Regions from separate parts of the Streptomyces sp. CRCS-T-1 genome, predicted to be linked through region 2. Evidence: riboswitches for the same ligand, from Rfam matches in the RefSeq annotation. Region 2 holds a riboswitch; the other holds the start of a gene.
The links. Region 2 has a riboswitch for glycine ahead of gcvP (aminomethyl-transferring glycine dehydrogenase). Riboswitches for the same ligand answer to the same signal wherever they lie in the genome.

Region 1 (4,808 bases), 4.8 Mb from region 2:
GCGAGCAGGGCGTAGAACTGCGGGATCTCGATGGCCGGTTCGGACAGCCGCAGGGGTCCGGCGGGCTGGCGGTCCAGGCCCGTGGCGATCCGCCGCAGGTCGAGCCAGGGGATGCCGACGCCGCCGCCGGGGGCGTGCGGGTTGAGCCAGAGGCCGTAGTGGTCGGGGTAGAGGGCGCGGGCCACGTCGATGCCGTCGACGACCTCGTAACTGCGGTTCCAGCCGCTGGCCGAGAGCTCCTGCGCGGAGGTCACACAGGGGGCGTAGCCGTGGCCCTCGACCTCCATGTTTCCGTACTGGGCGTCGGGGGATCCGGCCTGGCCCTGCCACAGGAGCATCCAGATCTGGCCGCTGTGGGGGGTCGCGAGCGCGCGCAGGAGGGCCTCATAGGCGTCATAACGCCCGGGCGTGACCTGGCGCAGCATGTGCTCGACCTGTCCGGCCGCGGCCGTGCCGCTCGCGCTCACCTTTACCGCCCCTTCGTACAACGCCTCGACCGTGACCTAGCTTAAGCCCGCGCAGGTGCCCGGAGATTGGTGCCGGTTCGCGAGTGCGGTTCGTATGTGGCTCGTCGCCCCCACGCGGCGGAGCCGCATAGTGTCACAGCCCCGCGCCCCTGAGGTGCCTGACCTACCGCTGGAAGAAGGGCCGGACCCGGTCCTTCATCCAATTGCCCACCGGGTCCTCCGCCACATCCAGGAGCACCAGGTTGACGGGCCAGGGGGCCGGGGACTCGGTGACCGCGCGGGTGAGGGCGTCCAGCGGGAGGGCGCGCAGGTCGCCTTCCCACTGGGAGAGTTCGACGCCGACGAACATCACCGGGTCGGCGGTCTCGATCGCGGCGAGGCAGCGGCGGGCGGTGACGACGACGCCGATCGCCTCGAACTCGGCGGAGGCGGCGGCGAGGAAGTCCACCGGGTCGTCCTGCCAGTCGGGCTCGAAGAGGCGGACCCGTCCGCCGCTCGCGGGGCCGTCCAGCGGGGTCCGGCCGGCCCGGCACAGCTCGGCGACGGCCGGCGGCGGGAGCGGGACGCCGACGACGCCGCCGGGGTTGATGGCGATCCCCGCGTGCGGGGGCAGACCGCGGGCGAACTCCACGGCGGGCGCGATGGTGTACGACATGTGCGAGCCGACGACCTGGCGGAACTGCTCCTCGGAGCTGAACACCGGCACGTACGCCTGGCCCTCGATCTCGATGCCGGGGAGATCGAGGGGGCCGCTCTGCGGGCCGCCGCCGCTGGGCAGCGGGATCCACACGAAGCTCCGGCCGAGCACCTCGACGATCCGCCCGCCGGCGGACGGCCCGGCACCGAGGGAGGCCGAGAGCACCTCCTCCAGCTCGTTGCCGGGCCATCCGCCGTGCGGGTGTGTCTGCGTCTGCGCCGGGAAGTCCGCGGAGAAGTCCGCCGGGAAGTCCATCTGCCTACCGCCTGCCTGAAACCACTGCTGTGACTGAAAGGCTAGCGGCTCGGGAACGGGGGGCTGCCACCCCGTGAAGCATGACTGGTGACGGGGGTGGCCGGACGGCGGCCCCGGGCCTGCCGAATCCTGGCGGGAGGACGGGCTGTGTGTGGGGGGTGCTCCGACCGTGGATGCGTGCCGCGGGCACACGGCCGGGGCTGCGGGCGGACGGGCTTTGTGCGCGGCGCACCGACCGCAGGCGCCTGCCGCGTGCACACGGCTCAGGGCCGGAATGCGGATGGGCTGGGCTGTCCGGCGCAGACGACCGCGCGGATGCCTGTCCTATACACACGGATCGCCGACCGCCGCGCCGCCGCCCCCGCCTCCGGGCTCACCAACCGCGGACGCGGGCCCGCTGCACGGGGCCGCACGCGGACGGCCTGTGCTCCCCGGCGCGCGCCGGCCCCCCTGCGCACAGCGGGGTCGGCGGACGGCCCCTTCTTCCCGGACGCCCGGCCGACGGCACCGCCCCGTGCACACGGGTCACCGGCCCGAACCACAACTCCCCGGCCCCGGATCACCGGCCCCATGAACCACAACCCCCAGCCCTGGACAGCCGGCCCGTGCCCACCACAGTCGGGCCGTGAACGCAGCCCCGTGCGCCCGGGGCGTCAGCCCGTGAAGGCGATGCGGTGGAGGGTGTTTGCTGCGTCGCGGTCGGCGAGGATGGCTGAGCCGCAGCCGGTGGGGAGTTCGCCGCGTTCGACCTCGTGGAGGAGGCGGGTGGTGGCGGCGCGGTGGCGCAGGAAGGCGTAGCGCGAGACGCCCCGGCCGCGGTCGCGCTGGCCGGCCAGGGCCTGCTGGGGGGTGACGTCGAGCATCAGCAGGTGGAGCGTGCCGCCCCGGCGGCGGGCCTCGCGGGCGAGCCAGCGGCGGACCCAGGCCTGGGTGCCGCAGTCGTGCACGACGACGCCCTCACCGGTGCGCAGGGCGCGGCGCAGCCCGGCGTAGTGGGCGAGGCGGACGAGCGGGCGGTAGACCGCGTACGGCAGGGCGCGCGGCATGCGGCCGTCCCAGTGGTCGCGGGTGTCCTGGGAGTCGATGCGCCGGCCCGGCACGGTGCGCCGCATCAGCGTGGACTTGCCGCTGCCGGGCAGGCCCGTGACCACGACGATGTCGCGGGAGCCGAACAGCAGCGCGTGCGGGCCGCGGCCGGCGCGCTCGCGCAGATCGCGGACGACCGGCGCGGGCTGCGGGCCGCAGACCGCACGCACCGGAGCGGCCGGCTGCTCGGGCAGCGCGATGCCCGACGTCGTGGCGTACGCGGTGGTCCTGTTCACCGTGATCGTCCTCCCCTGGGGCCAGGTACGGAGTCCCATGCCCGCCGAGTGTAAAGAGAAGGTAATGCCCGATGTCTCTGGTTTTAGTCCTCTTCCTGCAACAGCCCTGCTACAGGGTGGTCCCCCTGCCACCCCGCGACGATGCGTGCAATGATGTGCCCGCCAACTGCATACCGGCCGTTTGAATCCGCGCGGGAGAGTCCCCAGCACCGTTTCACCACTGGGGCGCCGAAGGAGCAAGTCCCTCCCTTGAATCTCTCAGGCCCCGTTACCGCGCGGGCGAGGCACATCTGAAAAGCGGGCCGCACCCTTCCTCCGGAGTCCGGGGAAGCGGCGTGGCCCCACCCAAGGTGCAAGCCGATGACCTGCGCGGTCATGGCGAACCTCTCAGGTTCCGATGACAGATGGGGAGGAACGACCTCGCCCGTCATGCCTTATGCCTTGGGAGACGACCGACCGTGAGCAGTACAGGAGAACTCCGCCACACCGCGCTCGATGCCCTGCATCGTGCCCTCGGCGCGACGATGACCGACTTCGCCGGCTGGGACATGCCCCTGCGCTACGGCTCCGAGCGCGACGAGCACAACGCCGTGCGCACGAAGGCCGGGCTGTTCGACCTCTCCCACATGGGCGAGATCACCGTCACGGGCCCCGGGGCCGCCGCCCTGCTCGACCACGCGCTGGTCGGCAACATCGGCGGGGTCAAGCCCGGCCGCGCCCGCTACACCATGATCTGCCAGGCCGACGGCGGCATCCTCGACGACCTGATCGTCTACCGGCTGGCCGAGCAGGAGTACATGGTCGTCGCCAACGCCTCCAACGCCCAGGTGGTCCTGGACGCCCTGGTGGAACGTTCCGTCGGCTTCGACGCCGAGGTGCGCGACGACCGGGACGCCTACGCACTGCTCGCCGTACAGGGCCCCGAGTCCCCGGGGATCCTGAAGTCCCTCACCGACGCCGACCTGGACGGCCTGAAGTACTACGCCGGCCTGCCCGGCACCGTCGCGGGCGTCCCGGCGCTGATCGCCCGCACCGGGTACACCGGCGAGGACGGCTTCGAGCTGTTCGTGAAGCCGGAGCACGCGGTCGAGCTGTGGCAGGCCCTGACCAAGGCGGGCGAGGCCGCCGGCCTGGTCCCGTGCGGGCTGTCCTGCCGCGACACGCTGCGCCTGGAGGCGGGCATGCCGCTGTACGGGCACGAGCTGAGCACCTCCCTGACGCCCTTCGACGCCGGGCTCGGCCGGGTGGTGAAGTTCGAGAAGGAGGGCGACTTCGTCGGCCGCGAGGCCCTCACCGAGGCCGCCGCGCGCGCCGAGCAGAACCCGCCCCGCGTCCTGGTCGGCCTCGTCGCCGAGGGCCGTAGGGTCCCGCGAGCCGGGTACCCGGTCGTCACCGGCGGTGAGGTGATCGGCGAGATCACCTCCGGCGCGCCCTCCCCGACGCTCGGCAAGCCGATCGCGATGGCGTACGTCGACCCCGCGCACGCGGCTCCCGGCACACCCGGTGTGGCCGTGGACATCCGGGGCAGTCACGAGCCGTACGAGGTCGTGGCGCTGCCGTTCTACAAGCGCCAGAAGTAGAGACTGGCCCAGCGCCAGAAGCAGGCACCGGCGCGCGGGCCGCCACCGCGGTCCCGGGCCGTCTCACCCCCGCTCACCAGCGGTCCCCTTCACCGGCATGCACAAGCATTCCTCGACATACATCAGCACTCCCGCGCGTACAGGAGAATCCAGGCCATGAGCAACCCCAATGAGCTGCGGTACAGCAAGGAGCACGAGTGGCTGTCGGGCGCCCAGGACGGCGTCTCGACGATCGGCATCACGGAGCACGCGGCCAACGCGCTCGGCGACGTCGTCTTCGTCCAGCTCCCCGAGGTCGGTGACGCCGTGTCCGCCGGCGAGACCTGCGGCGAGCTGGAGTCGACCAAGTCCGTCTCCGACCTCTACTCCCCGGTCTCCGGCGAGGTCACCGAGGTCAACGAGGACGTGGTGAACGACCCGTCCCTGGTGAACTCGGCCCCCTTCGAGGGCGGCTGGCTGTTCAAGGTGCGCGTCACGGACGAGCCGG
Region 2 (4,808 bases):
GGCACGGCGTTGTCAGTGGCGTAGGGCAGCATCGGAGTTGTGAGAACCGCGCCCACGATCCTGCATCTCGACATGGATGCCTTCTTCGCCTCGGTGGAGCAGGCGTCCAAGCCGAGCCTGCGCGGGAAGGCCGTGGTCGTGGGCGGGCTCGGGCCGCGGGGTGTGGTCGCGACCGCGTCGTACGAGGCGCGGGTCTTCGGGGTGCACTCGGCGTTGCCCATGGCGCAGGCCCGGCGGCTCGCGCCCAACGCCGCGTATCTCGTGCCGCGTTTCGGGTTCTACCGGGCGATCAGCGAGCGTGTGATGGAGCTGCTGCGGGCGCTGTCGCCGCTGGTGGAGCCGCTGAGCCTGGACGAGGCGTTCGTGGACCTGGAGGCCGGGGGAACGGCCTGGGACGAGCGTTCGGCGCGGCTGGCCGGGGTGAAGCTGCGTGCGGACATCCGGGCCGTCACGGGCCTCACGGGGTCGGTGGGGCTGGCCGCGTCCAAGATGCTCGCCAAGATCGCCTCGGAGCAGGCCAAGCCCGACGGGCTGGTGATGATCGAGCCGGGGACGGAGCGGGCCATGCTGGGGCCGATGTCGGTGCGGACCCTGCCGGGAGTCGGGCCGGCGACGGGCGACCATCTGCGGCGGGCCGGGATCACCACGGTCGAGGAGATCGCCGAGGCGGGTGAGGACGAGCTGGTCCGGCTGCTGGGGAAGGCGCACGGGCACGGGCTCTACGCCATGGCGCTGGCACGGGACGACCGGCCCGTGGTGGCGGAGCGGGAAGCGAAGTCGGTGTCGGTCGAGGACACCTACGACGTGGACATCCACGACCGGCTGCGGGTCGGGCTGGAGGTGCAGCGGCTCGCCGACCGCTGCGTACGGCGGCTGCGCGGGGCCGGGCTGTCCGGGCGGACCATCGTGCTGAAGGTGCGGCGGTACGACTTCTCGACACGCACCCGGTCCGAGACGCTGCGCGGGCCGACGGACGATCCCGGGGTGATCCGTGAGGCGGCGGCCAGACTGCTGGACTCGGTCGACACCACGGGCGGTGTGCGGCTGCTCGGAGTGGGTGTCAGCGGGCTCGCCGACTACACGCAGGAGGACCTGTTCGCCCAGGCGGCCGGGGAGCGGGCGGTCACGGAGGGCCCGGTGGAGGAGCACGCCCCGGCTCCGGTCGAGGAGCAGCCCGAGCCGGCCGAGCGGCGGTGGCCCGCCGGGCACGATGTGCGGCACACCGGGTTCGGGCACGGGTGGGTGCAGGGCAGCGGCCTGGGGCGGGTCACCGTGCGGTTCGAGACGCCCGACTCGGAGCCCGGGCGTGTGCGGACCTTCCGGGTCGACGATCCGGAGCTGGAGCCGGCGGATCCGTTGCCGCTGGTGTTACGAGACCCTGAAGGGGGCCATGGGCCGGAGGGTGACGACGACTCCGGGGGTGTGGGGCTGCGGTCCGTCGCCCCTTAGGCGGCTCGCCCGGGGTTCAGGCCGGCTCGTCCTTCCCCGCCAGTTTGCCGAACTCGTGGTCCTGGAGCGGGGGAGGGGCGGCGACGTCCAGGCCGTAGTGGTGGTAGAGCTGGAGTTCCTGCTCGGGGGAGAGGTGGCGGCCCACGCCGAAGTCCGGGGCGTCCTTGATCAGGGCGCGGTCGAAGGGCACGTGGAGGGCGCCCTCGATCAGCTCGCTGGGCTCGAGGGGGACGAAGGCGTCCCTGCTGAACAGGCCGGTCCGTATGGCCGCCCACTCCGGGACGCCGGTGGCGTCGTCGAGGTAGACCTCGTCGATCGTGCCGATCCTGGTCCCGTTGCGGTCGAACGCCTTGCGGCCGATCAAGTTGCGCGGATCGATATCGGTTCGCACGGGCCCTCCACATGGTCGCAACTCATCCGTAAACACTACAAAACGGCACAATCGAGGAGGCGGCCACTCGAAGGTTCGTGCGTTGACCGCGCTGGTAGGCTGACAACGGCTGCTGACCCCGTGCGGGAGAGTCCTCCAGACACCATCGGAGGCGCCGAAGGAGCAAATCCTCCCCGGAATCTCTCAGGCCCACGTACCGCACGGACGAGGTCACTCTGGAAAGCAGGGCGGATGTCACGGCTTCCGCCCTCACCGACGGTGAAAGCCGGAGGCCTTCGGGCGATCCGGTGAAGCTCTCAGGTTGACATGACAGAGGGGGAGGCCGTCCGGGTACCCGTGCCGTGGTGCCCCTCGAAGGTCGTGTCAGACCAGGAGGCCTCCGCATATGACCGCCCATCGCATTCCGCTCTCCGAGCTCGAAGAGGCAGTTCCCTTCGAGCAGCGCCACATCGGCCCCGACCACGAGGCGTGCGCCAAGATGCTCGCGCACGTCGGATACGGCTCGCTGGACGAGCTGACGGCCGCCGCCGTCCCGGCCGTGATCAAGAGCGCCGAGGCGCTGGACCTGCCGGGCGCCCGCAGCGAGGCCGAGGTGATCGCCGAGCTGCGCTCCCTCGCCGACCGCAACCAGGTCCTCGGCTCCATGATCGGGCTCGGCTACTACGGAACGTTCACGCCGCCGGTGATCATGCGCAACGTCATGGAGAACCCGTCCTGGTACACGGCCTACACGCCGTACCAGCCGGAGATCTCGCAGGGCCGGCTCGAGGCGCTGCTCAACTTCCAGACCATGGTCGCCGACCTGACCGGACTGCCGACCTCCGGCGCCTCCCTGCTCGACGAGGGCACCGCGGCGGCCGAGGCCATGGCGCTGTCGCGGCGGCTGGGCAAGAACAAGAAGGGCCTGTTCCTGGTCGACGCGGACACGCTGCCGCAGACCATCGCCGTGATCGAGACCCGGGCCGAGCCGACCGGTGTCGAGGTCGTCGTCGCCGATCTCAGTGACGGCATCCCCGCCGGGATCGCCGAGCGCGAGATCAACGGCGTGCTGATCCAGTACCCGGGCGCCTCCGGAGCCGTACGGGACATCAAGCCGGTCATCGACCAGGCGCACGGGCTCGGGGCGCTCGTCACCGTCGCCGCCGATCTGCTCGCGCTGACCCTGCTGAAGTCGCCCGGTGAGCTGGGCGCGGACATCGCGGTCGGGACGACGCAGCGCTTCGGCGTGCCGATGGGCTTCGGCGGACCGCACGCCGGTTACATGGCCGTCGGCGAGAAGATGGCGCGCAGCCTGCCCGGGCGGCTCGTCGGCGTGTCCGTGGACGCCGACGGGAACAAGGCCTACCGGCTGGCGCTGCAGACGCGTGAGCAGCACATCCGCCGTGAGAAGGCCACCAGCAACATCTGCACGGCGCAGGTGCTGCTCGCCGTGATGGCCGGCATGTACGCCGTCTACCACGGGCCGGAGGGCCTGAAGAGCATCGCGCGGCGCACCCACCGCTACGCCACGGTCCTCGCCGCCGGGCTCGGACACGGCGGGGTCGAGGTCGTGCACGGGGCCTACTTCGACACCCTGACCGCGCGCGTCGAGGGCCGGGCCGCCGAGGTCGTGGCCGCCGCGGCGCGGAACGGGGTCAACCTGCGTCTCGTCGACGCCGACCAGGTCTCGATCTCCTGTGACGAGACCACGACGCGGGCCCAGCTGCGTGCCGTATGGGCCGCGTTCGGGGTCGAGGGTGTCGTCGAGGCGCTGGACGCCGCCACCGAGGACGGGCTGCCCGGCGCCCTGCTGCGGTCCGACGAGTACATGACCCACCCCGTCTTCCACCAGTACCGTTCCGAGACCGCCATGCTGCGTTACCTGCGCCGGCTGGCCGACCGTGACTACGCGCTCGACCGCGGCATGATCCCGCTGGGCTCCTGCACCATGAAGCTCAACGCGACCACGGAGATGGAGCCGGTCACCTGGCCCGAGTTCGGGCAGCTGCACCCCTTCGCGCCCGCCGAGCAGGCCGAGGGCTACCTCACGCTCATCCACGAGCTGGAGGACCGTCTCGCCGAGGTCACCGGCTACGACAAGGTGTCCCTCCAGCCGAACGCCGGGTCGCAGGGCGAGCTGGCCGGTCTGCTCGCCGTACGCGGGTACCACCGGGCCAACGGGGACGAGCAGCGCACCGTGTGCCTGATCCCGTCGTCCGCGCACGGCACCAACGCCGCGAGCGCGGTGATGGCGGGCATGAAGGTCGTCGTCGTCAAGACCGCCGAGGACGGCGAGATCGACGTCGAGGATCTGCGGGCGAAGATCGAGCAGCACCGTGACGAGCTGGCCGTGCTGATGATCACCTACCCGTCCACGCACGGCGTGTTCGAGGAGCATGTCTCCGAGATCTGCGCGCAGGTGCACGAGGCGGGTGGGCAGGTCTACGTCGACGGGGCCAACCTCAACGCGCTCGTGGGGCTCGCCAAGCCGGGGCACTTCGGCGGGGACGTCTCGCACCTGAACCTGCACAAGACCTTCTGCATCCCGCACGGCGGCGGCGGGCCCGGCGTCGGTCCGGTGGCGGTGCGTGAGCACCTCGCGCCGTATCTGCCGAACCATCCGCTGCAGCCCGAGGCGGGCCCGGAGACCGGGGTCGGCCCCATCTCCGCGGCGCCGTGGGGCTCGGCCGGCATCCTGCCGATCTCGTGGGCGTACGTCCGGCTGATGGGCGGCGAGGGACTGAAGCGGGCCACGCAGGTGGCCGTGCTCAGCGCCAACTACATCGCCAAGCGGCTGGAGCCGCACTACCCGGTGCTCTACACCGGCCCCGGCGGGCTCGTCGCGCACGAGTGCATCATCGACCTGCGACCGCTGACCAAGGCGACCGGCGTGAGCGTCGACGACGTCGCCAAGCGGCTGATCGACTACGGCTTCCACGCGCCGACGATGTCGTTCCCGGTGGCCGGGACGCTGATGATCGAGCCGACC

Region 1: linked by a shared signal. The riboswitch ahead of gcvT (glycine cleavage system aminomethyltransferase GcvT) and the one ahead of gcvP (aminomethyl-transferring glycine dehydrogenase) in region 2 are both predicted to bind glycine.

The regions. Positions count from the first base shown of each region.
Region 1 covers NZ_CP101651.1:2,366,359-2,371,166, forward strand. The annotation lists gene NNW99_RS10350 (enhanced serine sensitivity protein SseB C-terminal domain-containing protein) at 1-467, opposite strand, end outside; gene NNW99_RS10355 (enhanced serine sensitivity protein SseB) at 631-1,419, opposite strand; gene NNW99_RS10360 (AAA family ATPase) at 2,073-2,741, opposite strand; glycine riboswitch at 2,924-3,025, shown strand; gene gcvT (glycine cleavage system aminomethyltransferase GcvT) at 3,146-4,321, shown strand; gene gcvH (glycine cleavage system protein GcvH) at 4,478-4,808, shown strand, end outside.
Region 2 covers NZ_CP101651.1:7,201,505-7,206,312, forward strand. The annotation lists gene NNW99_RS32640 (DNA polymerase IV) at 40-1,449, shown strand; gene NNW99_RS32645 (PRC-barrel domain-containing protein) at 1,466-1,840, opposite strand; glycine riboswitch at 1,954-2,049, shown strand; gene gcvP (aminomethyl-transferring glycine dehydrogenase) at 2,226-4,808, shown strand, end outside.